DNA from 3 places in the Saccharopolyspora sp. SCSIO 74807 genome. Region 3 is predicted to be linked to each of the others. Evidence: riboswitches for the same ligand, from Rfam matches in the RefSeq annotation. Region 3 holds a riboswitch; each other region holds the start of a gene.
What was found. A riboswitch is a leader RNA that binds a small molecule or an ion and turns the genes downstream of it on or off. The one in region 3 is predicted to bind thiamine pyrophosphate.
Positions count from the first base shown of each region.

Region 1: it holds a riboswitch for thiamine pyrophosphate, as region 3 does, so the genes downstream of both, thiC (phosphomethylpyrimidine synthase ThiC) here and V1457_RS12040 (thiamine ABC transporter substrate-binding protein) in region 3, are expected to answer to the same signal.
Region 2: it holds a riboswitch for thiamine pyrophosphate, as region 3 does, so the genes downstream of both, thiE (thiamine phosphate synthase) here and V1457_RS12040 (thiamine ABC transporter substrate-binding protein) in region 3, are expected to answer to the same signal.

Region 1 covers NZ_CP146100.1:1,268,162-1,277,907, forward strand. Annotated here, with positions in the region: gene V1457_RS05590 (FUSC family protein) at 1-842, opposite strand, end outside; gene thiD (bifunctional hydroxymethylpyrimidine kinase/phosphomethylpyrimidine kinase) at 1,238-2,098, opposite strand; gene thiC (phosphomethylpyrimidine synthase ThiC) at 2,334-4,031, opposite strand; TPP riboswitch at 4,027-4,150, opposite strand; gene V1457_RS05605 (Uma2 family endonuclease) at 4,277-4,888, shown strand; gene V1457_RS05610 (peptide deformylase) at 4,898-5,473, opposite strand; gene V1457_RS05615 (DUF3263 domain-containing protein) at 6,059-6,307, shown strand; gene V1457_RS05620 (LytR C-terminal domain-containing protein) at 6,307-6,957, shown strand; gene V1457_RS05625 (AAA family ATPase) at 7,127-9,340, opposite strand; gene V1457_RS05630 (thiazole synthase) at 9,546-9,746, opposite strand, start outside.
Region 2 covers NZ_CP146100.1:2,956,216-2,965,961, reverse strand. Annotated here, with positions in the region: gene V1457_RS13725 (hypothetical protein) at 1-231, shown strand, start outside; gene V1457_RS13720 (hypothetical protein) at 244-738, shown strand; gene V1457_RS13715 (polysaccharide pyruvyl transferase family protein) at 974-2,107, shown strand; gene V1457_RS13710 (chitosanase) at 2,119-2,952, opposite strand; gene V1457_RS13705 (hypothetical protein) at 3,076-3,204, opposite strand; gene tenA (thiaminase II) at 3,360-4,070, opposite strand; gene thiD (bifunctional hydroxymethylpyrimidine kinase/phosphomethylpyrimidine kinase) at 4,125-4,922, opposite strand; gene thiE (thiamine phosphate synthase) at 4,919-5,581, opposite strand; TPP riboswitch at 5,575-5,666, opposite strand; gene V1457_RS13685 (hypothetical protein) at 5,993-6,271, shown strand; gene V1457_RS13680 (hypothetical protein) at 6,434-7,168, shown strand; gene V1457_RS13675 (nuclear transport factor 2 family protein) at 7,295-7,753, shown strand; gene V1457_RS13670 (hypothetical protein) at 7,851-8,255, opposite strand; gene V1457_RS13665 (hypothetical protein) at 8,464-8,655, shown strand; gene V1457_RS13660 (AMP-binding protein) at 8,732-9,746, shown strand, end outside.
Region 3 covers NZ_CP146100.1:2,622,529-2,632,274, reverse strand. Annotated here, with positions in the region: gene V1457_RS12070 (YciI family protein) at 1-178, opposite strand, end outside; gene trpS (tryptophan--tRNA ligase) at 469-1,434, shown strand; gene V1457_RS12060 (NUDIX domain-containing protein) at 1,733-2,575, opposite strand; gene V1457_RS12055 (GNAT family N-acetyltransferase) at 2,807-3,214, shown strand; gene V1457_RS12050 (ABC transporter ATP-binding protein) at 3,240-4,271, opposite strand; gene V1457_RS12045 (iron ABC transporter permease) at 4,271-5,866, opposite strand; gene V1457_RS12040 (thiamine ABC transporter substrate-binding protein) at 5,863-6,894, opposite strand; TPP riboswitch at 6,994-7,104, opposite strand; gene V1457_RS12035 (4a-hydroxytetrahydrobiopterin dehydratase) at 7,176-7,475, shown strand; gene V1457_RS12030 (FAD-dependent oxidoreductase) at 7,482-8,438, opposite strand; gene bioD (dethiobiotin synthase) at 8,478-9,176, opposite strand; gene V1457_RS12020 (adenosylmethionine--8-amino-7-oxononanoate transaminase) at 9,179-9,746, opposite strand, start outside.

The sequences.
Region 1 (9,746 bases), 1.4 Mb from region 3:
GGCAGGTCCTGCCTGCCGCCCGCGGAGACCACGGCCTGCGCGGGGTCGACGCGCGCCATCGCGGGCAGCCCGCTGCAGGCGCGGGAACGCACCGCGCGGGCGAGTTCGGCGGCGACGAGGTCGGCCTCGGCGACGATGCGGTGCAGCCGCTCGGCTTCGATCCGGTCGGCCTGCTCGGCCTGCGCCAGCAGTGCCTCGCGGGCCGCGCGGAACCGGGCCGCGCCGGCCAGCACCTGCCCGAGCCAGGTCGTGGAGCCGTCCGCGCGCCAAGCGCTCGCGGCCGACTCCAACACCCCCGGCCCGGGTTCGAGCAGCGTGCGGGCGACGGCCGCGCGGGTCGCGCGGGTCGAGTCGCCGATGCCGATGAGCACTCGCAGGACCAGCGCGAACAACGCACCTGCGACGGTGCACAGGAACAGCATCCAGGCGGGCTGGTCGCTACCGATGCCGGTGGTGCTGGAGAACAACGTCGCCGCCGCGAACGTCTGCCCGCTGACCCGGTACTGCTCGCCGAGCGCGGGCAGCATCCCGGAACCGAACACGACCACCGCGACCAGCGACCCGGCCAGCACCGGGATGCCGTAGAGCACCGGTCCCAGCGCCATCACCAGCACCAGCGCCGGACCGAACCAGGAGAACCGGTGCAGATCCGACCGCAGCGACCGCCCACCGGCCGCCACCAGGGCGAACACCGCGGTCAGCCCGCCGATCAGCGCGGGCGTGCGCAGGTCGAACAACCAGCCGCCCGCGGTGGCCACGACCGCGGTCACGAGCACGGCCACCGCGTACTGGCGCCGCCGGAGATCCGGCGCCCCCGCCTCGGTGTTCAGGCCGGTGTCCAACCGCTCTCTTACCTTCGTCAACACCGATGCAGCCACGGTGGTCGCTTACTCCTACTTCTTCGTCGCGTGCGAGAGGTCGATGCGCCCCGTAGCCGAGCGTTGCGCAGGACGCCGGGCATTCCCCCGGCATCCGCAGCGGGCTTCGCCCGAGCGGCGCGGAGTCGGGGAAGCACAGCGCCGGAGGGGCCCAGCGCCGCAGAGGCACAGCGCCGACGAGGCACTGGGCCGGAGAGGCACTGGGCCGGACAAACACTGGCCGGACAAGCACTGGGCCGGAGAGGCACTGGCCGATCGGCAGGCTGCCGCATGACTCACGATCTATGTCGGTGCGACCCGCCTCGTGAGTTACGGCGTCGTCGAAAATCACTCGATCAGGTAACTCAAGCCGGTCCCCATCAGATCGACCGCGGGCTGATCCGCCAGAACGTCGACACCGGTCCCACTCCGGAACCGAGCGGGTAGGCGTGCTCGACACTGCGCGTCACGAACCGCTTGCCCGCCGCCACCGCCTCCGGCACCGCAGCACCCTTGGCGAGCGCGGCGGTGATCGCCGAAGCGAACACGTCACCGGCGCCGTGCGTGTGCACCGTGGAGTAGCGCGGGCCCGGCAGCGGCATCGCCGTGCTGCCGTCGAAGAGCAGGTCCACGCACTCCGGGTCGTCCCGCAGGTGCCCGCTCTTGATCAGCACCCACTGCGGCCCGAAGTCGTGCACCGCCTTCGCCGCGTCCAGCAGGTCGTCCCGGGTGCGCGCGTCGCGGCCGGTGAGCAGCCGCACCTCGTCCAGGTTCGGCGTCACCAGCGTCGCCCTGGGGAACGCCTGGTAGCGCAGCACGTCGAGGGCGTCCGCGCGCAACAGCGGCTCACCGCTGCGGGATGCGGCGACCGGGTCGACGACGAACGGGGTGCGGCCGGAGCCGCCGATGCCGTGCTCGTCGCAGGCGGCCACGACCGCCTCTATGGTCGCCGCCGAGGCCAGCACCCCCGTCTTCGCCGCATCCACCCCGATGTCCGAGGCGACGGCGCCGATCTGCGCACCCACCGTCTCCGCCGGGATTTCCACCAGGCCCGTGACTCCCACGGTGTTCTGCACGGTCACCGCGGTCACCGCGGTCATGCCGTGCACGCCGCAGGAGAAGAACGCGCGCAGATCGGCGTGCATCCCGGCACTGCCACCGGAGTCCGAGCCGGCGATGGTCAGCGCGGTCGGCGGCGCCGTGTCGTTGGCGGGTCGTCGCAGGCCAGGCTCGTCGTACATCCTGCTCATCCTAGGCGCCTGTCTCGGAACGGTTCTGGTGTTGGTCTTTTCAAGCGGCGTCAGCCGCTTTCGCCACCTACGCAACCGGCACCACCGCGGGTTCTCAGGCGTCGTCTCGCGAGGACAGCTCCGACGCCGAGTAGGGCGCTACTTCAGGAGGAGATCCCGCAGCGAGACGGCGCCTGAGGTTCCGCTACCCGACCACCTACGCAAAACGAGCTCAACAGGCAAGCACTCACCGCACGATCGGCAGGTAGACCTCGCCGCCGGACTCGGCGAACTCCTCGGACTTCTCCCGCATGCCTTCCTCGATCGCCTCCACACTGGTCAACCCGCGCTCCTCGGCGAACCTGCGGACGTCCTGGGTGATCTTCATGGAGCAGAACTTCGGCCCGCACATCGAGCAGAAGTGCGCCGTCTTCGCGGGTTCCGCGGGCAGCGTCTGGTCGTGGAAGGACTTCGCGGTGTCCGGGTCCAGCGACAGGTGGAACTGGTCGGTCCAGCGGAACTCGAACCGCGCCTTCGACAGCGCGTCGTCCCACTCCTGCGCCCGCGGGTGCCCCTTCGCGAGGTCACCGGCGTGCGCGGCGATCTTGTAGGTGATCACACCGGTCTTCACGTCGTCCCGGTCCGGCAGCCCGAGGTGCTCCTTCGGCGTGACGTAGCAGAGCATCGCGGTACCGGCCTGCGCGATCACCGCCGCGCCGATGCCGGAGGTGATGTGGTCGTAGGCGGGCGCGATGTCGGTGGTCAGCGGCCCGAGGGTGTAGAACGGCGCCTCGTCGCACAGCTCCTCTTCCAGCCGCACGTTCTCCGCGATCTTGTGCATCGGCACGTGGCCGGGGCCTTCGATCATCACCTGCACGTCGTGCTCGCGGGCGATCCGGGTGAGCTCGCCGAGGGTCTCCAGCTCGGCGAACTGGGCGCGGTCGTTGGCGTCCGCGATGGATCCGGGCCGCAACCCGTCGCCGAGGGAGAACGTGACGTCGTAGTCCCGCAGGATCTCGCACAGCTCGGAGAAGTGCGTGTACAGGAAGCTCTCCCGGTGGTGCGCCAGGCACCACGCCGCCATGATCGAACCCCCGCGCGAGACGATCCCCGTGACGCGCTGCGCGGTCAGCGGCACGTAGCGCAGCAGCACGCCCGCGTGCACGGTCATGTAGTCCACGCCCTGCTCGCACTGCTCGATCACGGTGTCCCGGTACAGCTCCCAGGTCAGCTGCGCCGGATCGCCGTCGACCTTCTCCAGCGCCTGGTAGATCGGCACGGTGCCGACCGGGACGGGCGAATTGCGCAGGATCCGCTCGCGGGTTTCGTGGATCCGCTTGCCGGTGGACAGGTCCATGATCGTGTCGGCGCCCCAGCGGGCGGCCCACACCATCTTCTCGACCTCTTCCTCGACCGACGAGGTCACCGCCGAGTTGCCGATGTTGGCGTTCACCTTCACCAGGAAGTTCTTCCCGATGATCATCGGCTCGGTCTCCGGGTGGCAGCGGTTGGCGGGCAGCACCGCGCGGCCGCGGGCGATCTCGTCGCGGACCAGCTCGGCGGGCAGGTCCTCGCGCGCGGCGACGAACTCCATCTCGCGGGTGAGCACGCCCGCCTTCGCCCACGCCAGCTGGGTCCGGTGCTCGCCGTTCCAGCCTTCCCTGGCACGCGGAAGTCCACTGTGGACGTCAATGTCGGCCGCGGTGTCGGTGTACGGGCCGGAGGTGTCGTAGACGTCCAGGTGCTCGCCGTTGCTGAGGTCGATGCGGCGCTGCGGCACGCGCAGCCCGGCGGTCTCGCGGTAGACCTTGCGCGAGCCGGTGATCGGGCCGGTGGTCACCCCGGGCACGACGGATTCCACAGTGGACTGAGAGCGCACCGGGCGCTGCGCTTCCGCGGTGGCTCGGGTGTCCGCAGTGGACTGATCAGGACGCACGTCGGCCATGGCCGTTCACTCCCTACGCCGGCATTATCCGGTCAGGTTCAGGCGGTCGGCGGCCCCGGACCGATCGGTCCAGCCGCCCTCTCAGCCCGCTTCCGGTGCGGGCTCCCGCGGTTGTGTTGTCCCGATCGAGGCTAGCGGCGGACACGGCCCGTGCCAAGACCACGAGTGGGCCACTGACGCCGGGACGGATCACCGCTAAGCCCGCCACCAGGGACGACACTTGATTGTCAGACCGGGAGGATACAGTGCGTGATGACACCAACACAGGAGGTGACCGCGCTGTGAGTGCAGCCCCGGTACTTCAGGATTCGTCTTGGGACGAACTCGTCGAGGTCTTCGAGCACCTCGATCCTCCCGAAGGCTGGCGTGCGGAGATCATCGACGGAAGGATCGTGATGTCCCCGCCGCCCGCGCCGAAGCACAATCTGATCGCCGACTCGGTCCAACGATCGATCTACCCGGCGCTGCCGCGAGACATCGTGCTATTCCAGACCGCGGGCGTTTCCGCACCGCCTTTCCCTGGCCAGTACGTACCCGACCTGATCGCGTTCCCACGCGACGCCACCGAGGGCGAATCAGGGGTCATTCCCGGGGAAGCCGCCTTGCTCGCGGTGGAAATCACCTCGAAGGGCTACGCGGATACCGGCCGCACCACGAAACTGCACGCTTACGCCCGTGCTGCAATCCCGCTCTACCTGCTCATCGACCGGTTCGCGGATCGGTGGCCAACGGTGACCCTGTATTCCGATCCGGCCGAAGACGTCTACCGAGCTGCACACGCCGTCCCGTTCGGAAAACCGTTGGTCCTGCCCGAGCCGTTCGACGTGACGATCGAGACGGCGGATTTCCCGCGCTGATCCGGCGGTTCATTCCGCGCCGAACGGATCGCCTTCCATCGCCGGATCCCAGGACAATCCGGGGACTCCCCAGCCGTTGCGCTTCACGGTCTTCTTCGCCGCCCGCGCGTTCCGCCCGATCAACCTGCTCAGGTAGAGGTAGCCGTCCAGGTGGTCGGTCTCGTGCTGCAGGCAGCGGGCGAAGAAACCGGTGCCCTCCACCTCGATCGGCGACCCGTCCACGTCCTGGCCGGTGGCCTTCGCCCAGCTCGCGCGGCCGGTGGGAAATGCCTCGCCGGGCACCGACAGGCAGCCCTCCCAGTCGTCTTCCGGGTCCGGCATGGTCTCCGGGATCTCGCCGGTTTCCAGCGACGGGTTCACCAGCACGCCGCGGTGCCGCACGCCGTCGTCGTCGGGGCAGTCGTAGACGAACACCCGCAGGTCGACGCCGATCTGATTGGCCGCGAGCCCGGCACCGTTGGCGGCCGCGTTCGTCTCGAACATCTCGTCCACCAGCGTGCGCAGTTCCGCGTCGAACTGCTCCACGGGACGGGTGGGGTGGTGCAGCACCGGGTCGCCCACGATGCGGATCGGGTGAACAGCCATGCGGCGGAGCGTATCGGTCGGTCCGCGGCCGTCGCCGCAGGCGCGGAGTGGATCACCAGCACGGGTGTCGTCGCCGGTGTGTTGTCCTCGCATCCGGCACCGGGCCGCGTGATGTAATGGTCGCGGAATCACACCCTTGTGATTCCGGCGAACGCGGGATCCCCGGATCGCGACGCGAGGAGCCAGATGGACGCCGCTCAGATGTTGACCGCGCAGGAGATCGCGCGGCAATGCGAGGAACTGGCGCGGGTCGTGGGCCGGCGCGGCGGCGGAGTGGCGCCGGATGGGCAGCTGCCGGACGGGCACCTTCCGGACGGGCAGCTGCCGGACGGACGGTTGCGCCCGGTGGAGGCGGTCACCGAGCCGATGCTGCGAGTCGCCCGACCGGAAACCGACCGGCCGGGCGGTGCCGAACCGGGTCGAGACGAACGTGCCGGAACCGAGCCGAACGGCGCCGGGCCGAGCAGGGCCGAGCCGCAGCGGCAGGGCCGCGAATGCATCGGGCGCAGGTCCGCGGACCGTGGCCCGGCCGACCGGGAGCCCACCGACCGGGAGCAGGCGGACCGGGAGCAGGCCGATCGGAACCTGACCGAGCAGGAAGCGGGCATCCTCGCCTTCGAACGGCAGTGGTGGAAGCGTTCCGGCGGCAAGGAGCGGGCGATCCGGGAGCTGTTCGACATGTCCGGCACCCGCTACTACCAGGTGCTCAACGGGCTGCTGGACGACCAGGCGGCGGTGCGGTCGGATCCCATGCTGATCAAACGTTTGCGCAAGCTGCGGGCGAGTCGGCAACGTGCCCGGCAGGCCCGCCGACTGGGAATCGAGTGGCACTGATGACTTCCGGGCAACCCCCGTCCAGCCCGTCCGCGGCGAAGCTCGGCGGGTTCGCGCTCATCGGCGTCGGAGCCGTGGCCGCCGTGGTCGGCCTGGCCACGCTGGCAGGCGGCGGTGAGGACACCGAGGCAGCGCCGCCTGCGGGCGAGCAGACCTCCGCGCCGCAACCGCCGTTGCCGCCGCTGCCGCCGGAGCCGACCAGCAGCCCGGAGCCCACCAGCAGCCCGGAGCCCACCAACGGCGCAGCGCCGCCGCCGAGCCCGAGCAGCCTGCCGCAGCCCGAGCAGCCACCGTCGGCGAACCAGCCGCGCCCGGACGCCCCGGGCGCCGAGCCGGGCCAGGCGAAGATCGTCGTGCGGGTCTACAACAACAGCACCATCAAGGGACTGGCGCACCGGGCCGCGGACGACTTCCGCAGCGCCGGCTACGAGGTGCCCGAGGTGGGCAACTACGCGCGCGGCACGATCCCGACGACCACCGTGTACTACCGGCCGGGAACCCCGGAAGAGAAGCAGGCGCAGGCGGTGGCCTCGGCGTTCCGGGCCAAGCTCGAGCCCCGGTTCCCGGGACTGGAGGACGCCAGCCCCGGGGTCATCGCCATCATCACCAACGATTACAAGGGCATTTCCGGGGGCAAGGGCGGCAGCTGACGGCCGCTTCCGTCCACTGTGGCCGGTCGTGCGGCTCGGCGGGTGCGCGGCGGGCCCGCGCGGAGTCGGCGGCACTGCGCCGAATCCCGCGCAAGACCTCAGCGCCTGCCTCGCGACCGGCGTCGGCCGCTTCCGCCACCTTCGCGGAACGAGCCCGAAGACAGGGCACTCAGCGACGCGAGTCGGCGTAGGACTCCAGCGCCGCCAGCTGCGCGGGGTCCAGCGACGGGCGCACCGCGCCGCGTGCGGTGCGCAAGTGCGCGGCGGAAACCTCGGCAGCGGCGAGGGATTCGCGCATCGCGGTCAACGCCGCTTCGCGCACCAGCGCAGCGCAGTCCGCCGCCGAGTAGCCGTCCAGCTCGGCAGCCAGCTCGCCCAAGTCCACATCGGACGCGAGCGGGGTGTTGCGGGACGCGGAGCGCAGGATCTCCTCGCGCGCGGCCGCATCCGGCGGCGGCACGTACACCAGCCGTTCCAGCCTGCCGGGGCGAAGCAGCGCCGGATCCACCAGTTCGGGCCGGTTGGTCGCGCCGAGCACGACGACGTCGCGCATCGGCTCCACGCCGTCCAATTCGGTCAGCAGCGCGGCCACCACCCGGTCGCTGACGCCGGAATCGCCGGACTGGCCGCGTCGCGGAGCGAGCGCGTCCACCTCGTCCAAGAACACCAGCGCCGGCGAGGCGTTCGCGGCGCGCAGGAACAGTTCGCGCACGGCGCGTTCGGACTCGCCCACGAACTTGTCCATCAGCTCGGCGCCCTTGACCGACAGCACGTTGAGCCGCCCGCTGCCTGCCAGCGCACGCACCAGGAACGTCTTGCCGCACCCGGGCGGGCCGTACAGCAGCACCCCGCGCGGTGGTTCCACGCCGAGGCGGGTGAACGAGTCCGGGTAGCGCAACGGCCACAGCACCGTCTCGGTCAGCGACTGCTTCACCTCGGCCATGTCGCCGACGTCGTCCAGGGTCAGGCCGCCGGTCTGCAAGTTGTCCGATGTGGACATCGAGATGGGGCGCACGGCGGTGAGGGCGTCGAGGAAGTCCTGCTGGGCCACGGCGGGTTCGGTGCCTTGCGCGTGGCCCAGTGCGGCGCGAACCGCCGCCTCCCGGCACAGCGCCACCAGGTCGGCGACGACGAATCCGGGTGTGCGCTCGGCGATCTCGCCGGGCCGCACGTCCTCCGCGAGCGGTGCGTTGCGCAGCAGGACCCGCAGCAGCTCGGTCCGGGTCGGTGCGTCCGGCAGGCCGATGGTGAGTTCGCGGTCCACCCGCCCCGGCTCGCGCAGCCGCGGATCGACGGCCTGCGGCTGGGCGCTGGTGACCACGACGGCGAGGTTGCTCGTGCTAAGCACCGCGGTAAGCGCGTCCAGCGCGACGGTGGCCAGCGGCGGCGGTTCGGACGCGGGCAGCAGGCTGTCCACGTCGGTGATCAGCAGGACGCAGGTGTGCTCGGCGGCGCTGCTCGCCGCCCGGTCGAGCGCGTCCTGCCAGCGCTGCGCCGCGCTTTTGGCCTCCAGCGCGGCGATGCTGGGAGCGGTGATCTCCACCAGTTCCGCGCCGACCTCGCGGGCCACGGATCGGGCCGCGGTCGCCTTGCCGACCCCGGCCGGGCCGCTGAGCAGGACCCCGAGCTGCGGGGTCGTGCCAAGGCGGCGCAGCAGTTCGGGCTGCTCGAAGGACAACCGGAGCCATTCGGCGAGCCGGTTCGCCGCATCCCGCGAACCGGCCAGGTCGTGCAGCGGCACCGGTGGTTCGGCGTGCGGTTCGGGCTCCGGTGCGGGAGCCGCGGGCGGCGCGGTCACCGCGGCGGCTTCCGGGCGCTCCCCCGCAGCACCGCGCCAAGCGACCACAGTGGACGGAGTCACCGCCACGGGACCGTCCGGGTCGGCACCGGCGATGGTGATCAGCTCGTTGGTCCAGGTCATCCCGATCGCCGCGGACAGCCGCCTGCGCACCTGCCCCGCGTTGGCCGCCGTCGCCGGAGCCAGGTCCTGCGGCAGCAGCGAAACCGTGTCCCCTGGCCGGAAGACCTTGCCGGTCAGCGCCAGCCGCACCGTCTCCGCCGAGACTGCGGCGGTGGCCAGGCGAGAACCGGCCACGGTCACCTGCCGCGCGGGCTGCACCCGTGCCGGGGCGACGCCGAGCTCCGCGCCCTCGGTCATGCCGAGGTTCATCAGCGCCACGTCATCGAGCAGCAGCACTCCCGCCGGGCCCGCGCGGTCGGCGGCCGCGGCCAGCGCGACCGTCACCCGGCCGCCGGTGAGCTCGACGGCGTCCCACGGCCGCAGCCCGAGCGCATCGAGGACTTCCGGGTGCAGCCGGACCACGCCGCGCCGGGTGTGGGCCGCGGAGGTGGACAGGCGAGCGGTCAAGGTCAGCGACGGCACTCCACGAGCCTAAGCGACGCACCGCGAGCGGTACCGATCCGAGTGAAGACCCTTCGCCGGCGTGCACCGCTCCTTCCACCCGGTTCCGGCCACACCTGCCCGACACGCCCGAACGCCACCCTCCCCGGTTGATCTTTCCGGAGTGAACGGCCTGTTGGTCCGACTAGATTGGACGAACGGTCCGTTCACTCCTGGAGAACGGGGTTCAGGGGGTCGTGGGGCTGGAAGCCTGCGCCCAGAAGCGTTGCGGGATGCGGCCCGCTTGGGAAGCCAGCCGGCCGCCGTCGACGGCCGCCCGCATCGCCGCGGCCATCCGCTCCGGGTCCTTCGCGCGGGTCACCGCGGTAGCCAGCAGCACCGCGTCGCAACCCAGCTCCATCGCCAGCGCCGCGTCGGAGGCGGTGCC
Region 2 (9,746 bases), 330 kb from region 3:
CTGGTCGGCGCCTCCACCAACGAGATCGGCGAGCAGCAGATCGACGACGTCATCGACGCGGAGCTCGTCGCCGAGCCGCACCAGGTGTGGCTGCCCGAGCCGCGCGACGACACGCAGAGCTACCTGGTCCCGCTGGACGCCCTGACCGACCAGGACTTCGGCGGAACCGGCGGCGGCGATGTCCCGGCCGCGGCAAGCAGCGAACCCGACGGCGCCGTTCCCCGCTACTGATCGGAGCACCTCGTGAACACCATCATGATTTTCGCCGCCGGCTTCCTGCTGGCATCGTTGATCTTCTGGCCGATGCTGGCGCGGGCCCGGCGCACGGACGCGGACTCGGCCCCCACCGGCAAGCACGCCATGCGTCCGGCGCCCCGGGAGCAGGCACATTCCGCGCAGGCCGGAGAGGCCGCGGGCGGCGACGGCAAGCCGGCGGCCGAGTCCGGCGAGACCGCGCCGGCCCGCGAGGAGACCGCCGAGAACACCTCCGAAGCGGCCGAAGCCGCACCGCACCGACCCGAAACCGAGCAGCCGCAACCGGACCAGCAGCCGCAACGGGAATCGGGCGAGCCGGTCCGCTCCGCCGAAGTGATCCGGATCCGGCCCAGCGACCAGGAGATCGGGGTCTCGGTCGGGACGCTGCCGACCTCCCTGTTCGAGGAACACCACGCGGCGAAGTTCCGCCGCACCCAGGACCGCATCGAACGCCTCCGCAGCCAGTTGCACGAGCGCAACTGATCAGCGGCCCCCGGCGGCGGCAACGGCTCACCGAGTCGTTGCCGCCGCTTTTTGCGTCGGGCGGCGGCCACGCACGCGGTCGGCTTCGCCACGCAATACGGCTGAAGGACTCCGCACGCCCTGCCGCGTTCCTCCGCACGGCCCCGGGAGATGCCTCCGGACCGGGGGTCGGGCACGGTGTTGCTAGGTTCGGCGCCTGCCGCGCGCAGTCGCGCCCCCGAACGCTGGAGAGCTTGTGACCAGTCCCGAACAACCGCCCAAGCTGTACCTGGTCGCCACGACCGGGCACCCGAACTACGGTGACGAGCTGATCGCCGCGACCTGGCTGAAGTACCTGGCCGAGGTGGCACCGCACAGCGAGGTGTGGGTGGACTGCCCGAACCCCGGTCCGAGCGAGGTGCTGCTCGGGCACCTGCACCCGCACGCCCGCTTCACCGACACGCTGTGGCGGTTGTCCTGGGAAGCGCCTTCCGACGAGCCGTGGGAGGTCGCTTCGTTCGTGCAGCACGCGATGATCAATCCCGGGCTGGCGCCGCACTGGGTGGCCGGGATCGAACTCGCCGCGAGCGCAGACCTGGTGCACGTCATCGGCGGCGGGTTCATCAACGGCATCTGGCCGCGGCACTTCGGGCTGCTGGCCGGTGCGGTCGCCGCGGTGCGCCGCTCCGGTGGGCGCGCGGTGATGACCGGCCAAGGGCTGTGGCCGGTGCCGGACGAGGCGCGGCCGCTGCTGCGCAACCTGGCATCCCAGTTCGAGCTGATCGACGTGCGCGACGAGCCGTCCGCGGAGCTGCTCAGCTCGGCGGGCCAGCTCACCGCCACCGGCGACGACATGTTCTTCGGCATCGAGCCCGGCCAGTACCGCACCGACGACCTGCGCGAGGTGATGGTCTGCCTGCAGTCGGACCTGCTGGACGTCACCGTGCCCGCGCTGGCCGGGTTCCTGCTGGACACGCTGCGCGCCTGGGACGTGCGACCGGAGCAGGTCGGCATCGTGGAAGGCATCCCGCGGGTGGACCGGGAGGTGTTCGCGCTGGTCGAGCACGACCTGCCGGGGGCGCGGTTCTACGCCTTCTCCGAGATCATGGAGACCGGCTTGCCCGCGGCGGCCGGGCAGCGGTGGTTGTCCAGCCGGTTCCACATGCACCTGATGGCCGCCGCGGCCGGAGCGCACGGCGTGGCGGTGTCGATCAATTCCGGCTACTACACGAACAAGCACCGGTCGCTGATCGAGCGCGGCTCCGGCTGGGGCATCAGCGAAGGGCTCGCGATCCCGCCGCAGCCGACCGAAGGCGGATTCGACGCCGAGACGCTCAAAGCGCTGCAGGACGCCAAGTCCAAGCTCGCCTGGTCGATGTACGGCCACTGAGCTTCCGCCGCTCAGCCGTCGATGCGGAACTCCTGACCGTAGACGCGCCAGCTCAGCGGTGGGTCGAGAGCCAGGTTCCCGGCGTCGAGGAAGACTCGTTGCGCGGTGTCGACCCGGCTGGTGTCGCTGTGCGCGTCCTCTTCCCGCATCGCGGTGACCCGGGCGTCCAGGAAGGCGCTGAGGTAGCCGGTCTCGTCGCCGCCTCGCGCGGGCGGGACCGCCTGCTCCAGCGCCGCCCGGCGGATGCCGCCGAACGACGGCCAGGACTCACCGGGTCCGTGCATCACGATCGCGTCGTAGTAGGCGAACTGCCCGAGCGCACCCAGCCCGTCTTCCTCGGCCCGGCGCACCGCGGGGTCGAAGTACCGGCGGTCCCGTTCGGACTCCTGCGCACGCTGGAAGTCGGGGTCCTCGGCGGCAGTGGCCCAGGCGTCCGGGTAGCCGTCCAGACCCTCGTGCGAATCCGAACCGTTCACCGCGCGTAACGCCTCCAGATAGGGCGCGAGCGCGTTGTCCGGTTCGGCCCCGGTGTAGGACTCGACGAGTTCGAGCATGTCGCCGGTGCCGGAGCAGAAACCGATGATTCCGGCGGTGTAGCCGCGACCGTCGCCGATGTCCTCGATGTAGCCGAACTGCGCGCGCCAATCCAACGAGGAGTTCTCCGCGCTGGACACGAGCTGCATCGCGATGTCCTTCTTGCGCGGATCGGCGAGGTCACCGCCTGCCGCGGTGCCCGGGACCGCGAAGGCGCGCCCGGACCCGAACGCGCCTGCGGCGATCCCGGACACGAGTGCGGTGCGCAGGATTCCGCGGCGGGACACTCGCACCGACGGCGTCGGCGACATCGGGATCCTCCAGGGTTCGCGGCGGCTGGCGCACCAGCACCCTGCTCGTACGCCTGCCGGTCCACCACCGCCGTCGGGCTGAGGTTTTTCCCGTTGCCAACCGGGTCCGGTCTCGCCGGTGCGTCAGTCGTCGGAATCCTGCGTGGATTGTTCCGAATCGGCCCGTCGGTCCGCGATGTAGAACGGGGCGGCCGCCAGGATCGGCACCATCATCCCCGCCATCATGATCAAAATGGACGAACCTGTGCTCAAGGCCCACCGAATCCCAGACTGCGCGGTGGGAAAAGACATCCCACACCGGAACACGTCCGACCGGACGTGACGTTCGGTAATCGTCGCGAACGGCCGGATACGTTAGCAGCGGGACCACGTGCGTCCGGTCACGAGCACCACCCGAGACCGGAAGATCACGGCAACCAGCGAGCGGTCGGCCACTCCTCCCGGATCCACGCGCTGTTCCAGAACAGCCACTCGTACTCGCTGGCGCGGGTGAACGCTTCGAGCATCCGCTGCCGCGTCGGCTCGTCGGCGGCTTCGGCGACCCGGTCGGTGAGTTCCCGGGCGCCGCGCACAGATTCGGCGAACTCGTCGTCGGCGTAGGTCTCGATCCACCGCCGGTACGGGTGCGCCGCGATGTCGCCCACCGCATCGAGGATCTCGCTGCCCACGTGCTGGTACACCCAGAAGCACGGCAAGATCGCCGCGAGCAGCACCGGGTACGGCTCGGAGAGCGCGTTCGCGCGCAGGAACGAGGTGTAGGCCAGGCAGGACGGCGAGGTCGGCACCCCGGCGATGTCGGCTTCGGTCAGCCCGAACTCCTCGACGTATCCGGCGTGCAGCCGGCGCTCCTCGACCAGCGCCGCCTGCGCGTTGCCAGCCAGGAACGCCGCGTCCTGCGGCCCGTCCGCGCGGGTCGCGGCTGCCGACAGCGCCTGCGCGAAGCCGACCAGGTAGCGGGCGTCCTGCACGATGTAGAACGCGAACCGCTCGCGGTCCAGCGTGCCGTCGGTGAGCGCGGCGTTGAACGGGTGCTCGACGGTGGCCCGCTGCAACTCGGCGGTGTGCTCCCAGGCACCGGCGCAGAAGCCGTCGGCGGGCGGATCGGGCAGCTTGCTCATCGGGCGACTCCTTCGCGAGGCCGGATTTCTCCGCCGTGGCAGGCGGGGTTCAACTCACCACCAGCGGTGGAAGTGGTGCACCGGTCCGTGCCCGCGGCCGACGTCCAGCCGTCCGGCGGCGCGCAGCGACTCGGTCAGGTAGTCCTTGGCCTCCCGCACGGCCTCCTCCCAGCTCGCCCGCTGCGGGCGCAGCGCGGCGATCGCGGCGGCCAGGGTGCAACCGGTGCCGTGGTCGTTGGTCGTTTCGACCCGCTCGCCGCGCAGGTACTGCGCCGCGCCGTCGCCGCGGAGCAGGTCGACGCTGGCGCCCTGGCGCAGATGGCCGCCTTTGAGCAGCACCTGCTTGGCGCCGAGCCCGGCGAGGCGGTCGGCGACGCCCGGCATCCCGGCGGACTCGGCGATCTCCCGCTCGCCCAGCAGGTCCGCGGCCTCCGGCAGGTTCGGGGTGATCAGCTCGACCCGCGGCAGCAGCTCGTCACGCAGCACCTCGACCGCTTCGGCGGCCAGCAGCCGATCACCGCTCTTGGCCACCATCACCGGGTCCAGCACCACGTTCGGCGGGTTGTAGCGGTCCAGCACCGCCACGACGGCGCGGATCACCTCGGCGTTCGCGAGCATCCCGATCTTCACCGCGTCCACCCGGACGTCGTCGAGCAGCGTGGTGAGCTGGGCGGTGACGAACTCCGGCGGGATCTCGTGCACCTGGGAGACACCGGTGGTGGTCTGCGCGACGAGCGCGGTCATGACCGACATCCCGTAAGCACCGTTGGCGGAGAACGCCTTGAGGTCGGCCTGGACCCCGGCCCCGCCGCTGGGGTCGGTCCCGGCGATGGTCAGCACGTTGGGAATCATCGGTACACCTTTCGCAGGCGGGCCGCGGCCGATGCCGGATCGGCGGCCGCGCAGATCTCGGAGACGACGCACAGCCCGCGCACGCCGGTCGCGGCGATCTCGGCGGCGTTGTCGGCGTGCACGCCGCCGATGGCGACCGCGGGCAGTTCGGTCGCGGCGGTGAGCTCGCGCAGCCCGGTGACGCCGAGCGCGGGCGCGGCTTCGGGTTTGGTCGGCGTGCCGAACACCGGGCCGATGCCGAGGTAGTCGACGGTGCCGGGCGGGAACGCGGCGGTCTCGGCGAGTTCCGCGGCGTCCGAGACCGACCAGCCGATCAGCAGCTCGGGCGCGATCCGCCGCGCTTGCTCCGGCGGCACGTCGCTCTGTCCCAAGTGGACGCCGTCGGCGCCTGCCGCGAGCGCCACGTCGAGCCGGTCGTCGACCAGCAGCGGGACCGCCGGGAACTCGGCGAGTTCGGCGCGCACCGCGGTGACCAGCTCGCACAGCTGCCTGCCGGTGGCGCGCGGATCGCGGACCTGAACAACCGTCGCGCCACCGGCCACGGCTTCGCGCACCGTCCGCGGCACCCCTCTGGCACCGCACAGTTCGGTGTCGGTGACCAGGTACACGGACAGGTCGAGCCGCCCGGCGGCTTGCGGTGCATCGGCGCGAGTTGTCACGGCGGTGACGTCCCTCCGCTAGTTCGAACTAGGTCAGGTTCGACGGGTTTGCTCTCAGCCCTGGTGGGCACCCCGCGTCACTGCTCTCAAGCTAGCAAGCACGGTCAACCTGGCGAAGCGCCGTGCCGCGGAGGGTTCCGCCGGACGGCTCGACCCCGCTGTCGCATCGGTGATAATGATCACCATGTGAAACAGGATGTAGCTGATCACCTTGGGTCGAACGGACCACGACCGGCACCACCGCCCGGCCGGAACAGATGATCCGGAACGGTGCATCCGTTGCGGGACGGCTCGCATTGGCACCGCACCGGTTGCCACGCGGATGCAACCCGGCGGCTGAGCGCACCGTCTAAGGTTCGAGATCGGCCACAGGCCGCGGCAGGACGGCGCAGCGTCCGAGGAGATGTGGGGGTGGGAGCGGTGTTCCCCGATCGCGAGCACGTGTGGTGGATCGTCGGCGCAGGCGAACGCGTCCGGCACGCGATCACGGTGCGCCCGGGGGCGAGACCGGCCGGGGATCCGGTGGTCGCGCTGTGCTCGACGACGATCAAGCTCCCGCACGAGACCTGGCCCGCCAGCAAGGAGCCCAGCAGCCGCCGGATCACCGAGCGCTGCCCGGATTGCGAGCAGCGCGTCGACGAGGAACTGGCGCGCGACGACGAGCTGATGATCACCAATTGGGATTCCTGAGCGCGCTGCCGTTGAACGTCGGACGCCGCCTCGCAGTGGGGATCTCCACCTGACGCAGCGCCGCCGCGACCCCGCGCGGTGCCGACGGCGCGATCGAACTCACACCGGGCAGCCCTGATCACCTAGTGAGGCAACCCTGTGCGGCGGATTAAGGTTGGGGCAATGGAGACCACAACCGACTCCCCCCAGTTCGCCCGGTCCCGCCGCACTTCCCGGCCGGACCCGGCGCAGGTCTGGGCACCGCTGGCCGGTCTCGCCGACGCCGCGGCGCAGGCCGGGACGTCCGGGGCGGTGGCCATCACCCGCGGATTCGACCGCAACAGCAGGCAGCGCGCGAAGGCGCTGCGCGAGCTGCTGGACGAACGCGACATCCCCGCGATCGAGATCACGCCCGCGCCCGGCAGCGAGCGGCTGGTCGACGGCACCGAGGTCGCCAGCGTGGTGAACCTGATCGGCGCCGGTTCCTGGCAGCCGCACCGGTTGGCCGCGAAGCTGCGGGCGCCGCTGCTGGCGCCGCAGCAGGACGGGGATTCGCCGGTCGAGGACGCGCGCGACGTCATCGGAGTGACCAGCGCCGAAGGACGGCGCGACGTCGCGCTCTCGCACGTCGCGGTCCGCCCCGAGCACGGCGGCGCTGGCAGCCTCACCCTCACCACCGGCGGCGAGCCGTTGTCGGTCCCGGGTGGCGCCGTCGCCATCACGCTGCAGGATGGGGCGCTGGAGATCCAGCTGTCCGGGCCGGACTTCGCCGAGCAGACCTTCACCGCCGCCGAGGTGCGCATCGAGATCTCGGAGGGGCCGCACCGGCTGGTGCGCGACGAACTGCCGATCGCCGAGTTCGAGGGCGCGCTGACGTTCGCATCCGAGCCGCGCGGCCTGGTCGTCCGGCCTGCCTGAGCGGTTCCCGGCACGCGGCGGTGGCCCGCGCAGGTCACCGCCGTTGCCGCGTCCGCAGCGACACCGCCGCTGCCGGGATCTCCCGCAATCGCCGCGCCGAGAGGGCAACGCCGAGAGGAAGGCACCGTGACCGCACGCCCGCCGTTCCCGCCGTTCACCGAGGAGACCGCCCGGCAGAAGGTGCAGGCCGCCGAGGACGCCTGGAACACCCAGGACCCCGAGCAGGTCGCCGCCGCTTACACCGCGGATTCGGTCTGGCGCAATCGCGACCGGTTCATCACCGGGCGGGCCGAGATCGCGGACTTCCTGCGCGAGAAGTGGTCGCGCGAGCTGGAGTACGCGCTGCGCAAGGAACTCTGGGCGTTCCAGGGCGACCGCATCGCCGTGCGGTTCCAGTACGAGTGCCACGACGCCGCGGGCCAGTGGTGGCGCAGCTACGGCAACGAGCTGTGGGAGTTCACCGGAGACGGGTTGATGCGACGGCGCGAGGCCAGCATCAACGACGTGCCGATCAGCGCGGCCGAGCGGCGGATCTTCGGGCCGCGGCCGGCGGCCGAGCACGGCGAGCCGCTGCCGGTCCGCTGAGTGCCCGCTCGGAACCCGAGCTCGGCATGGTTGCCGGTCTTCTTCGAAGCGGCGTGAGCCGCTTTCGCCACCTCGGCAACCGCCCGGGCACTGCGGCTCAGCGGCTCATCCGGTGTCCTATCCACCCGAGCAGCGCCAGCACGGCGGCGAGCAACACCCCGACCAGCGCCAGCGGCAGCGGCGCCAGCGTGCCCGGCGCTATCGCGTTGCCCGCCGACCAGCACAGCACCAGCACGGCGACGAGGCCGAGCAGCACCGCCTGCGCCGTCATCAGCGGCCTGCGCCCGGGCAGCAGGCGCAGATTGCCGCGGGCGGTCGGCGACATCCGGCGCAGCGTGAGCGCCACCGGCAGCGCGACCAGCGCCACGACCAGCACGCCCAGCAGCGAGTCCGATCTGCTCGCGCTGGAGCCGAGGCCGATCAGCAGGCCCAGCACGCCGATCGCGAGCACCGCCAGCACCCGGTGCAGCGTCCGCCACACCAGCCCGTCGTAACCAGTCACGATCAGCAGTCTCCCGCATCACCGCGCACGCCCGAGGGCGGCCGGATCCGGGCACGGCCCGCTATCCGAGGCCGCCGTGCGGCCGATGGTGTGACGCCGCGAGGTTTCCGCGCGATTAATCGGGCGAAGCACCGTCACAACCGTGATTCTGAACCATCACACGCCGTGGAGTGCGCACCCGGACGAGGAGGTCTGCGTGGGAGAGAGCATGGAGTGGCAGGTCAACTGCCGCGACGTGGCTGGGCGGCGGCGCAACATGGCCGTGTTCGTCAACGAAGGCAGTGTGGTGGTGGTGGCTCCGCCTGGGGAGACGGCGGTGCTCGCGCCACTGGAGGCCGGCCGGCTTCGCGCGGCGTTGCGGGAGGCGGTGGTGGCCGCGGCGGCGGTTCCGGAGCGCTGAGCCCTTCCCCTCGCGCTCGCCCCCAGGCATTATCTACTGGCGAGTAGTTAAGGGACTCGAGGAGACGCGCGTGGCGATGTGGCGACGGCCGAAAGAACTGCTCCGCAACCTGGCGGGTGCGCCGGGGGACTCGGCGGCTGGACCGGCGGGTGGCCTCCGGCGAGCCGCGCAGCGCGTCGCCCCCGGCGCGCAGACCTTGTGGCTGCTGATCCGGCAAGGCGTGGTCCGCCCGATGCGCCCGGACAAGCTGTGGCGCATCGTGCGGGCCTGGCGCCGCTGGGGCGTGACCCCGGCGCTGGGCTACGAGGTCGCCGCGATCCGGCACCCCGACCGGCCCGCGGTGATCGACGAGCGCGGCGCGCTGAGCTTCCAGGAGCTGCACCAGCGCACCGCGCGGCTGGCCAACGGGCTGCGCGCCCGCGGCGTCCGGGACACCGGCCGCGTCGCGGTGCTGTGCCGCAACCACCACGGACTGGTGGAGAGCATCGTGGCCTGCGGCAAGATCGGCGTGGACGTGGTGCTGCTGAACACCGGCCTGCGGCCGCAACAGCTGCACGCGGTGCTGGCGGAGCAGCGGGCCGACGTGCTGATCGCCGACACCGAGTTCGTCGAGCAGCTGGAGCCGCCCGAAGACCTGGACGTGGTGCTCGCCTGGACCGAGGGCACCACCCGGCGGCCCACGCTGGAGCACCTCATCGGCAGCTCGCCGTCCACCCGGCTGCCGCGGCGGCCGCGGCACGCGCGGATGATCGTGCTCACCTCCGGCACCACCGGCACGCCGAAGGGCGCCCGCAGGCCCGCGCCGCCCGGCGTCGGCCCGGCCGCGACGATCATGTCCAGGGTGCCGCTGCGCGAGGGCGAGCGGATCCTGGTGGGTGCGCCGATCTTCCACACCTGGGGCCTCGCGGCCTTCCAGCTCGGCTCCGCGATCGGCGCGACGCTGGTGCTGCGCCGCAAGTTCGAGCCGCAGCAGGCGCTCGCGGCGGTGCAGCGGCACCGGTGCACCGCGATGTTCATGGTGCCGGTGATGCTGCAGCGCATCCTGGACCTGCCTGCCGAGTCCCGTGCGCCGTTCGACTGCTCCGCGCTGC
Region 3 (9,746 bases):
ACATCGCACGTGCGATGAGCACACCGCCGGTCAGCGGCATACCGGGTTCGGGGGTCCGGTGCCCGGTGGCGATGAAGTCTCCGGCCTCGTAATGCCGTGAAACCCACTCGTAGTGATCCACCAAAGCGCCGTCGATGTCGGCTTGCGGAGCGGTGTAGTTCAGCAATACGACGAACATGATTCCACGATAGTCCTTCCCGACGGCCGTTGCCGATACCTTTCTGGTAACGTGCCGCACGTGCACGAAATGTCGCGTACCGGCCGCATCCGCGTATGCATGCGCCATGCAGAAGCAGGCCATGCAGACGCTCGGGTTTGCGCTGCCTGCGCACGCGTGGGCAACTGGTGGGCCGCCGAAGGGCGGCCCCGGCTCGTCGTGCACTGAAGTCAGCACGCGCATCGGTCGCCACCAGGCGACCGGCGCGGTGCGGCGGACCCGGGTGGCGGCCCCGACCATCGGGAGAGATCGTGACCCGCTTGTCCGGCATCACCCCGTCCGGCCACATCCACTTGGGCAACCACCTCGGCGCGATCCGCCGGTGGGCCGCCGAAAGCGAGCCGGACGACCTCTACTTCGTCTCCGACCTGCACGCCATGACGCTGCCGTACCGGCCGGAACGGCTGCGCGCGCTCACCCGCGAGAACCTCGCGGTGCTGCTGGCCGCCGGGATCGATCCGGGGTCGGTGTTCGTGCAGTCCGACCTGGTCGGCGAGCTGGGAGCGCTGAACTGGGTGCTGGAGTGCACCTGCGGCTACGGCGAGGCCGCACGGATGATCCAGTTCAAGGAGAAGGCGGCCGAGCAGGACTCCGCACGGCTCGGGCTGCTGACCTACCCGGTGCTGATGGCCGCGGACATCCTGCTGCAGGGCGCTTCCGAGGTACCGGTGGGCAACGACCAGAACCAGCACGTCGAGCTGGCGAGGACGCTGGCCCGCCGGTTCAACGCCTCCTACGGGGAGGTGTTCACGGTGCCCGCGGCCGCGGTGCCCCGGGCGGCTGCCGGCGTGCGGGATCTTGCGGATCCCGGCCGCAAGATGGCCAAGTCGGCGCAGCAGCAGAACGGTGTCGTGTTCGTGCTGGACGAGCCGGACGTGGTGCAGCGCAAGATCAACCGGGCGAAGACCGACGACCTGCGCGACGTGCGGTACGAGCCGGAGCAGCGGCCGGGGTTGGCGAACCTGATCGAGATCTTGGCGGTCTGCACCGGCGTCAGCCCTTACGCCGCGGCTCGGACGGCGACGACGTACGCGCAGCTCAAGGATGCGGTGGCGGAGGCCGTGCTCGAGGAACTGCGGCCGGTGCGCGAGCGCGCGCGAGAGTTGCTCGACGACCCCGGCGAACTCGAGCGGGTCCGCGAGAAGGGCGCGCGGCAGGCCGCGGAACGGGCCAGCAGCAGGCTCGATGCTGCGTTGCGAGTCGCCGGGCTGCGATGACGCGAAAGCGGGCGGGCCGACATCGGCATCGGTCCGCCCGCTTCGTTCACCAGTTCGAGTGCAATGGGGCTCGGATGGTGGCGAAGCGCTGATCGGCGGCGCCAGTCTGGATCTCATGAACAGGCTTTCGACGGCCATCGCCGACTTCCAGGCACAACAGACAGAGCCGACTTCCAGGCACAACAGACAGAGCCGATTTCCCGGCACAACAGACAGAGCCGACTTCGGGCGCAACGCACAGAGCAGCAGGCCCGAACCGATCTTGCGCGGCCGAGTACCGCAGCACGCGCCGCGGCTGTCAGGCCAACAGCTCCCGCAGGGAGTGCAGCAAGACGCGGTCAGCTTCCAGCCAGTCCAGCGCGGCAAGCTCGGCGGCGGATGCCCAACGCACCTCCCGGTGTTCCACGGCCCGGGGTTCGGCGGTCGGGTCCGCGGGCTCGGCAGTGTGCACGCGCAGCAACATCCCGTTGTGCAGCGGAACGTCGGTGCCCACCCGGCCGGTCGGGACCACGCCGATGCCGAGTTCCTCTTCGCATTCCCGGATGACCGCGTCGCGTTCGCCTTCCCCCGGTTCGACCCGGCCACCCGGCAGTTCCCAACGTCCGGCGTCGCGGGCCGGGTAACGCCGTTGCTGCACCAGAAGCCGCCCGTCGTGCACCAGCGCGGTGCCGACCACGATCGGCCGCTGCGCCCACGACTCGGCGAGCTCGCGGACAGCGCGGAAGCGGTACGCCAGCACTGCTTGCGCTACCCGGCGGCCCACCAGCACGTCGACCGTCCGTCCCAACACCCCCAACGGGCTCTTCCACCGCAGGCAGTCGGTCAACGACGTGGATCGACCGCCGCCCGACCCCCCGATCTCGGCGAGCACGCTGTCGTGCCGCATCTCCCGGAGAGGACCAGCGATGAGCACGGAATCCAGTTCGTCGGCAGCCGCCCGCACGACCCTGCTGCGCAGGCTCGGCCAACCGACCGCGAGCCGGAACGACAGATCATCGCCGGGCACGAGGAGCTCGGCGGCCGTCGTGCTCACCCGCCCCCGGACGCCCAGCGCACGCAGGCCGTCCTCGGCCGTGCGGGTGTGCCGCAAGGCCGCTGCCACTGTCCTCGGCGGGGCATCGACCGACCCCTTGCTCCGCATCGTCGACACGTGGCGACATCCTGCCGCACCGCTGTCCCCGCTCCGGAAGCCGGCTGCCGCGCTCGTCGCGTTCGCCAGGCGACGGGTTCTTCCGGTCGCGCGGGACACCGGCCTGGCACGGACGGTGTGGCTACTGTTGCCGAAGGGCTGGCGAAGGTCGTACGGCTGGTCGCCACCGACGCACGGTAAAAGCCGACGCGCCGACGGCCGATCGCGACCTACGCTGCCGCAATGGACTACGAGTTCGACGATGACCTGCGGCGGGTCGACCGGGACGCGGTGTGGAACTTCCTCACGACCGAGGCGTACTGGGGCAACAACCGCACCCGCGAGCAGTTCGATCGCCAGCTGGACGGCGCGTGGCGCGTCGTCGCCGCGTACGAGCGCCCGGGCGGCCGGCTGCTCGGGTTCGCCCGAGCCTTCTCCGATGGAGTGCTCAGCGCATACCTGGCGGACGTGTTCGTACTGGCCGAAGCGCGCGGGCACGGCATCGGTGCTGGGCTCGTGCGGACGATGGTCGAAGACGGTCCGGGCGGGAACTTCCGGTGGATGCTGCACACCTCGGATGCGCACGAGCTGTACCGGCGATTCGGGTTCGACGAACCGAACTCCGACTTCATGGAACGGCCCAGGCGGTGAGCGAGCCCGGTCGGGCACCCACCCGTCACCCGACGACGGCCACGCCCTCGGAATCGAGCACCAATCCGGCCCGCTCGCCCACAGCCGGTGCCTCGGCGGTTTGCGCGACTGCCTCCACCTGACCGACCTCCGGGACCGACACGGCGAGCCGGAAATGATCGCGCCGGTACACCCGTTCCCGCACGGTCCCGGTCACCGCGACGTCCCGGTCTCGGTCGTCCACCGGTCGCCGCGCACGCACCCCGGTCGCACGCAGCCCCAACTGCACTTCGCCGTCGTCCGCCCGCACTGCCACCGACCCCAACGCGCACGACGCCACACCGTCCCGGACGCGCGCGGAAAGAAAGTTGCAACAGCCCAGGAACTCCGCGACTTCGATACTGACCGGTCGCCGCCACAGCAGGTCCGGCGTGTCCACCTGGGTGATCGTGCCGCGGATCATGACCGCTACCCGGTCGGCGAGCGTGAACGCCTCGTCGTGATCGTGCGTGACGACCAGTCCCGTCGAGGGTTCCCTGCCGAGCAGCGCGGCGAGGTCGACGGCGAGCCGTTCGCGCAACATCCGGTCCAGTGCCGACAGGGGCTCGTCCAGCAACAACAGCTCGGGGTCGGCGGCCAACGCGCGGGCCAGCGCGACCCGCTGCGCCTCTCCACCGGAGAGCTCGGTGACGCGGCGGCCTTCGCAACCGGCGAGCCCGACGAGTTCCAGCAGCTCGGCCACTCGCGCGCCGCGTTCGGCCCGCGCGACGCCGCGCATCCGCAACGCGAAGCCCACGTTGCCGGCGACGTCGCGGTGCGGGAACAACTGCCCGTCCTGGAAGACCAGGCCGAACCCGCGCCGGTGCACCGGCACCCTGGCGAGATCCCGGCCGTCCCACCGGATCTGGCCGGCAGCCGGCTCCTCCAGCCCGGCGACGGCCCGCAACAACGTCGACTTGCCACAACCGGACGGACCGAGCAATGCCAGCACTTCCCCGTCGCGCAACGCCAGGGAAACATCGCGCACCGCTTCTACCGCCCCGAAACGCACGGTGAGACCGCGCAGTTCCAGCCCCATCAGAATTCCTCCACCGCGTCGGTGCGGATCCGCAACCGTTCGACGAGTACGACCGCCAGCACGGTGACGATCATGAGCAAGGTGCAAGCCGCGTACGCCATCTGCGTGTTCAGCTCGCCCGGCCTGCCCAGCAGCCGCCCGATCGCGACCGGCAACGTCGGCGCGTCCGGCCGGGCGAGAAAGCTGGTCGCCCCGAACTCGCCGAGTGCGACCACGAATCCGAACCCGGCCGCGCCCAGCACGGACCGCGCCGCCAACGGCACGTCCACCTCCCGGTGCACCCGCCAAGGCCCGGCCCCGAGCGTCGCCGCCGCCTGCCGAAGCCGGTCGTCGATGGACCGCAGCACCGGCAACACCATGCGGATCACGAGCGGCGTCACCACGAGAGCTTGCGCGAACGGCACCAGCAGCGGCGAAGTCCGCAGGTCGCCGGGCAACAGGTGCAGCGTGATCAGGTATCCGAAACCGACGGTCACCGCGGAGACTCCGAGCGGCACCATCAGCACCACGTCAAGGGACTCGGCGAGCGCGCGCCGCCGCACGGCGACCAGCACGAACGACGCCAGCAATCCGAGCAGCAACGCCATCCAGGTCGCGTCGACGGCCGTGCGCACCGAGTTCAACCCGGCCTCGAGGCCGGTGACTTCCAACGTCCCCTGCTGCCCGGTGCCCAGCAGCGCCCGATATCCCGCCAGGCCCCAACCATCCCTTGTGGACACCGAGCGCACCAGCAAGCCGGCGATCGGCGCCAGCAATCCGCAAACCACCAGGCCCGCCGCCCCCACCACGAGCCACTGCGCGCCTTGCGGACGGCGCGCAGTGCCCGCTGCGGACCGCAGGCGCAACGCGGTTTCCCTGCGGCGCCGCGCGAACGAGGCCGCTAGCAACGCCGTCACGACCGCCGCCAGCTGCAACAGCGACAGCGCCGCCGCACCCGGCAGGTCCAGCAACTGCACCGTGCGCAGGTATATCTCGGTCTCCAAGGTCCGGTACTGCCCGCCGCCCAGCACCAGCACCACACCGAAACTCGTGGCGCAGAAGAGGAAAACCACGGCGGCCGCGGACCCCAGCGCAGGCAGCAGCGCGGGCAACGTGACCGAGGTGAACGCCCGCAGCTTCGACGCTCCCAGCGATCGGGCCGCGTCTTCGGCCCGACGGTCGAGGTGGCTCCACAACCCGCTCACCGTGCGCGCCACGACCGCGACGTTGAAGAAGGCGTTGGCGAGCACGATCGGCAGAACCGCACCGGAATCGACGTCGAACAGCGCGCGAAAGGCCATGCCGACCACGATCGTCGGCAACACGAACGGCACCGTCACGACCGCACGCAGCACCGCACGGCCCGGGATCAACGAACGAGCCAGCACGTACGCCAACGGCACGCCCGCGATCAGCGCCACCGCTGTGGACGCCGCTGCCTGTCCGAGCGTGAACGCCACCAACCGCCAGGTCGACGCCTCCGCCAGCACCTCGCCGACGTTCCCGTGCAGCCCCATTCCGATGATCGCTGCCACCGGCCATGCGAAGAACAGCCCGAGGAATCCGAGCACGACGCTCGCGGCTGCCGGGACCGCCAGCCGGTTGTGCGGGCTCATCCGCGAACCAAGGTTCGCCACTGCTGGACCCAGCGGTCCCGATTCCGCTCCACTTCGGACGCGGGCAGCTCGGCCGGTCGCGGCGGCAGCGGTGCGCTGGCCGACCAGTTCGGTGGCAGCGGCACCCCGTCCACCGCCGGGTAGACGTACATCTGTTCCGGCGCTTGGCGCTGGAACTCCCGCGACAGCAGGAAGTCGACCAACTGACCAGCGCCCTGCGGGTCCTTCGCCCCGGCCAGCACGCCCGCGTACTCGACCTGCCGGTAGCAGGTGTCCAGCAGCGCCTTGGTGCGCGGCTTGCCGTCGTCGCCGACCTCCGCGGCCGGCGACGAGGCGTAGGACAGCACGATGGGGCGTGGCCCGTGTTCGGCGGCAGCGGAGAAGTCCTGGTTGTAGACCTCCTCCCAACCGGAGGAGAGCTTGACGTCGTTCGCCGCGAGTTCCCGCCAGTACTGCTGCCATCCCGGGTCGCCGAACGCAGCGACCGTCCCGAGCAGGAAGGCCAAGCCGGGCGAGGACGTCGTCGGATCCGGAACGGCTGTCAGGCCGCGGTAGCGCGGTTCGGTGAGGTCTCGCAGCGTCGCGGGCTCCGGCATCCGGTGCGCGGCGAACCACTCGGTGTCGATGTTCACGCACACGTCCGCCACATCCACCGCGGTGAGGCGGTTTTGCCGGTCCTGGGCGTAGCGATGCGGTCCCTGGTCGGCATCGGCGGCCCGGTACGGCGCGAACACGCCTTCCCGCAGCGTGCGGGACGCGAAGGTCGAGTCCACGCCGTAGGCGACGTCCCCGAGCGGCGCTGCCTTGGACAGCACCAGCTTGTTGGCGAGCTCACCGGCGTCGCCGCTGGTGCGGACTTCGACGTGGATTCCGGAACGCTGCTCGAATTCCGCCAGCAGCCGGGGATCCACCACGAACGAGTCGTGCGCGACCAAGGTCACCGTGCGCTGCGCGGGCTCCTGGCCGACCAGGAGCGAACATCCGGCGGTCAACGTGATCACGGCGACCGCCGCGACCCACCGGACCAACGCGGTCCATCGCAACGAGCGGTGCTGCGAGGAAGGGGACAGTGATAAGCGGGGCAACGATCCTCCCGAACGGCGAGCCGATATCGGCCACGCGACGTCGAGCGGATCGCGGTACCTCCCTGCGCCGGCATGATCCGGTTCAGGTGCGGACGGTCGAGGGGAAGAGCCCCTCCTCTCAGCCCAGCGCGCTGGACTCCCGTGGCGCGAGCAGTCTACGTGCCGATCACGCCAACGGATGCCCGAAGGTCGCATCCGGCGCGATCAAGTACCACCATGTGGGCATGACCGGACTATTGAACGACACGCAGGTTTCCGAGGCGCTGCGAAGCCTGCCGGAGTGGGAGCAGGACGGCACCCGGCTGTCCCGGACCGTCGAGTTCGACAGCTTCCCGCAGGCCATCCAGGGCGTGAACCGGATCGCGGAGATCGCCGAGAACGAGGGCCACCACCCCGACTTCGACGTGCGGTGGCGGAAGGTGACGTTCTACTGCAGCACGCATTCCGAAGGCGGCATCACCGCCAAGGACGTGTCCATGGCCGAGGAGATCGACGGAGTCGTCGACGCGCTCTCCCAAACCTGAGCTTCGTCAACCGCGCGCGAGTTCGGCTGCTTCGGTGGCGCAGCCCCAGGACAGCGCCACCCCGCAGCTGCCGTGACCGTAGTTGTGCACGATCTTCGCACCGCCGAATCGCTCCACCTCGACCCGAACCGCGTCCCTGCCGGGACGCAGCCCGACCTTCTCCTCCAACACGACGGCCCCGGACAGCAGCGGGTCAACTCGCGCACAACGGCGAAGAATGCCGTCGGTCGTCCCGCCCTCGGCGGTCCGGGACCAGTCGTGTTCCACGGCGGTGCTGCCGAGCACGACGTGGCCGCCGTGCGGCATGACGGCGACGGGCTCCTCGCCCTGTCCGATTTCCACGAAGTACTCGTCGATCCCGGGATTGCGGACCACGACCTGCTGACCGCGCACCGGGCGGACACCGGGGTCACCGATGAGTTCGTGCGCGCCGACTCCCGTGCAGTTGACCACGACGCTCGCTTCCTCCGCCGCTTCCGCCAGCGAGGACACCGGGCTGTGCAGTAATTCCCCGCCGGCCGCGCGGAAACGTTCGGTGAGGTGGTCCAGGTAGCGCGGCATGTCGATCAGCGGAACGGTCCCGCGGTAGCCGCTGACGAAACCTTCCGGTAGTTCGTCGGGCCGGCAGCGGCGCAGATCCGGCAGCAGTTCCGCCTCGGGTGGCACCTGGTCTCCCAGGTCGAAGCGCGCGGCCATCCGCCCGTACTCGAGGTGCACGCCGGTCGCCGGGTCCGCGGCGAGTTCGACGAACCGGTGGTACGAGGTGGTGACCCAGCCCAGCACCCGGTCGGCAGGTTGCAGCAGCGCCGGTCCCCACATCGCGCCGGCGGCTGCGGAGGTCGTCGCGCGCGGGTGTTCCGACGTGCGAATGCGCACCGGGGTTCCGGTTTCCGCGAGCGTGACCGCAGTGCTCAACCCGGCCACGCCGGCACCGATGACCAGCACAGATTCCTCGAGCGGCATGCTCGGCACGCTAGCAGCGCCGCCGGATGGCGGTGGTTTTCAGCTGATGTGCGCTCGCCGGAACGCTTCGGCGTCGAACGTGCCGCCGAGTTCGGGAGCGAGCGCGGTCCGCGCGATGTCGCGGAACGCGGCTGAAGCCGTCGCGCCGTGCGGCAACGCCCCGGCCAACGGTGCCGCGCTGACTTCCGGCAGATCGGCCAGGTTGCACCGCGTGGCCAAGTCCGGCTCACGCGGCCAGTCGCCGATCACCACACCGGAGCACCGCAACCCGCGCGTGCGCAACGCCTCCGCGGTGAGCGCGGCGACGTTCAACGCCCCGAGGCCGGCGTGCGTCACGACCAGTACCGGAGCTTCCAGTTCGGAGGCGATGTCGGCGATCGTGCCGCCTTCGTCGTCGAAGCGGACCAGCAGTCCGCCTGCGCCTTCGATGAGCACGAGATCGTGCGTGCCGGCGAGTTCCCGCGCTGCATCCGCGACGGCGCTGGGCCGCACTGGCTCCGCACCGGCCCGGCGCGCCGCCGTCGCCGGAGCCAGCGGTTCCGGATACCTGCCGAGTTCGACGGTGGTGACCGGCCCCGTCAACGCTCGCACCTGCGCGAGATCACCGTCTTCGCCGGGTTCGACCCCGGTCTGCGCGGGTTTGACAACTGCTGTGCTCCCCGGCGCGAGCGCGGCGACCGCGGCGGTGACCGCGGTCTTGCCGATCTCCGTGCCGGTTCCGGTGACGATCAGGAACATCTTCAGCCTTCCCGAGCCGCGGCGAGAGCGGCCGCGCAGATAGCGGCGAGGTCGTCGTCCCCGGTCACGTACGGCGGCATCGTGTAGATCAGCTTCCGGAACGGCCGCAGCCACACCCCGCTGCGCAGCGCCGCGCTGCTCGCGGCGGACATGTCCACGTCGTGATCGAGCTCGACGACTCCGATCGCTCCGAGCACCCGGACGTCGACCACTCCCGGCAGGTCCCAGGCGGGAGCGAGTCCGCTGGTGAGCCCGCGCTCGATGCGCTTCACCTCGGCCTTCCAGTCCTGCCCGAGCAGCAGATCGGTCGACGCCCGGGCCACCGCGGCGGCCAGCGGGTTGCCCATGAACGTCGGCCCGTGCGCCAGAACCGGAACGGACCCGCCGGAGATCCCTTCGGCGATGCGCGGCGTGCACAGCGTTCCGGCCATCGTCAGGTACCCACCGGTGAGCGCTTTGCCCAGGCACAGCACGTCCGGGCTGACCCCGGCGTGGTCGGCGGCGAATAGCTCGCCGGTGCGCCCGAACCCGGTGGCGATCTCGTCGAAGATCAGCAGCACGTCGTGCTCG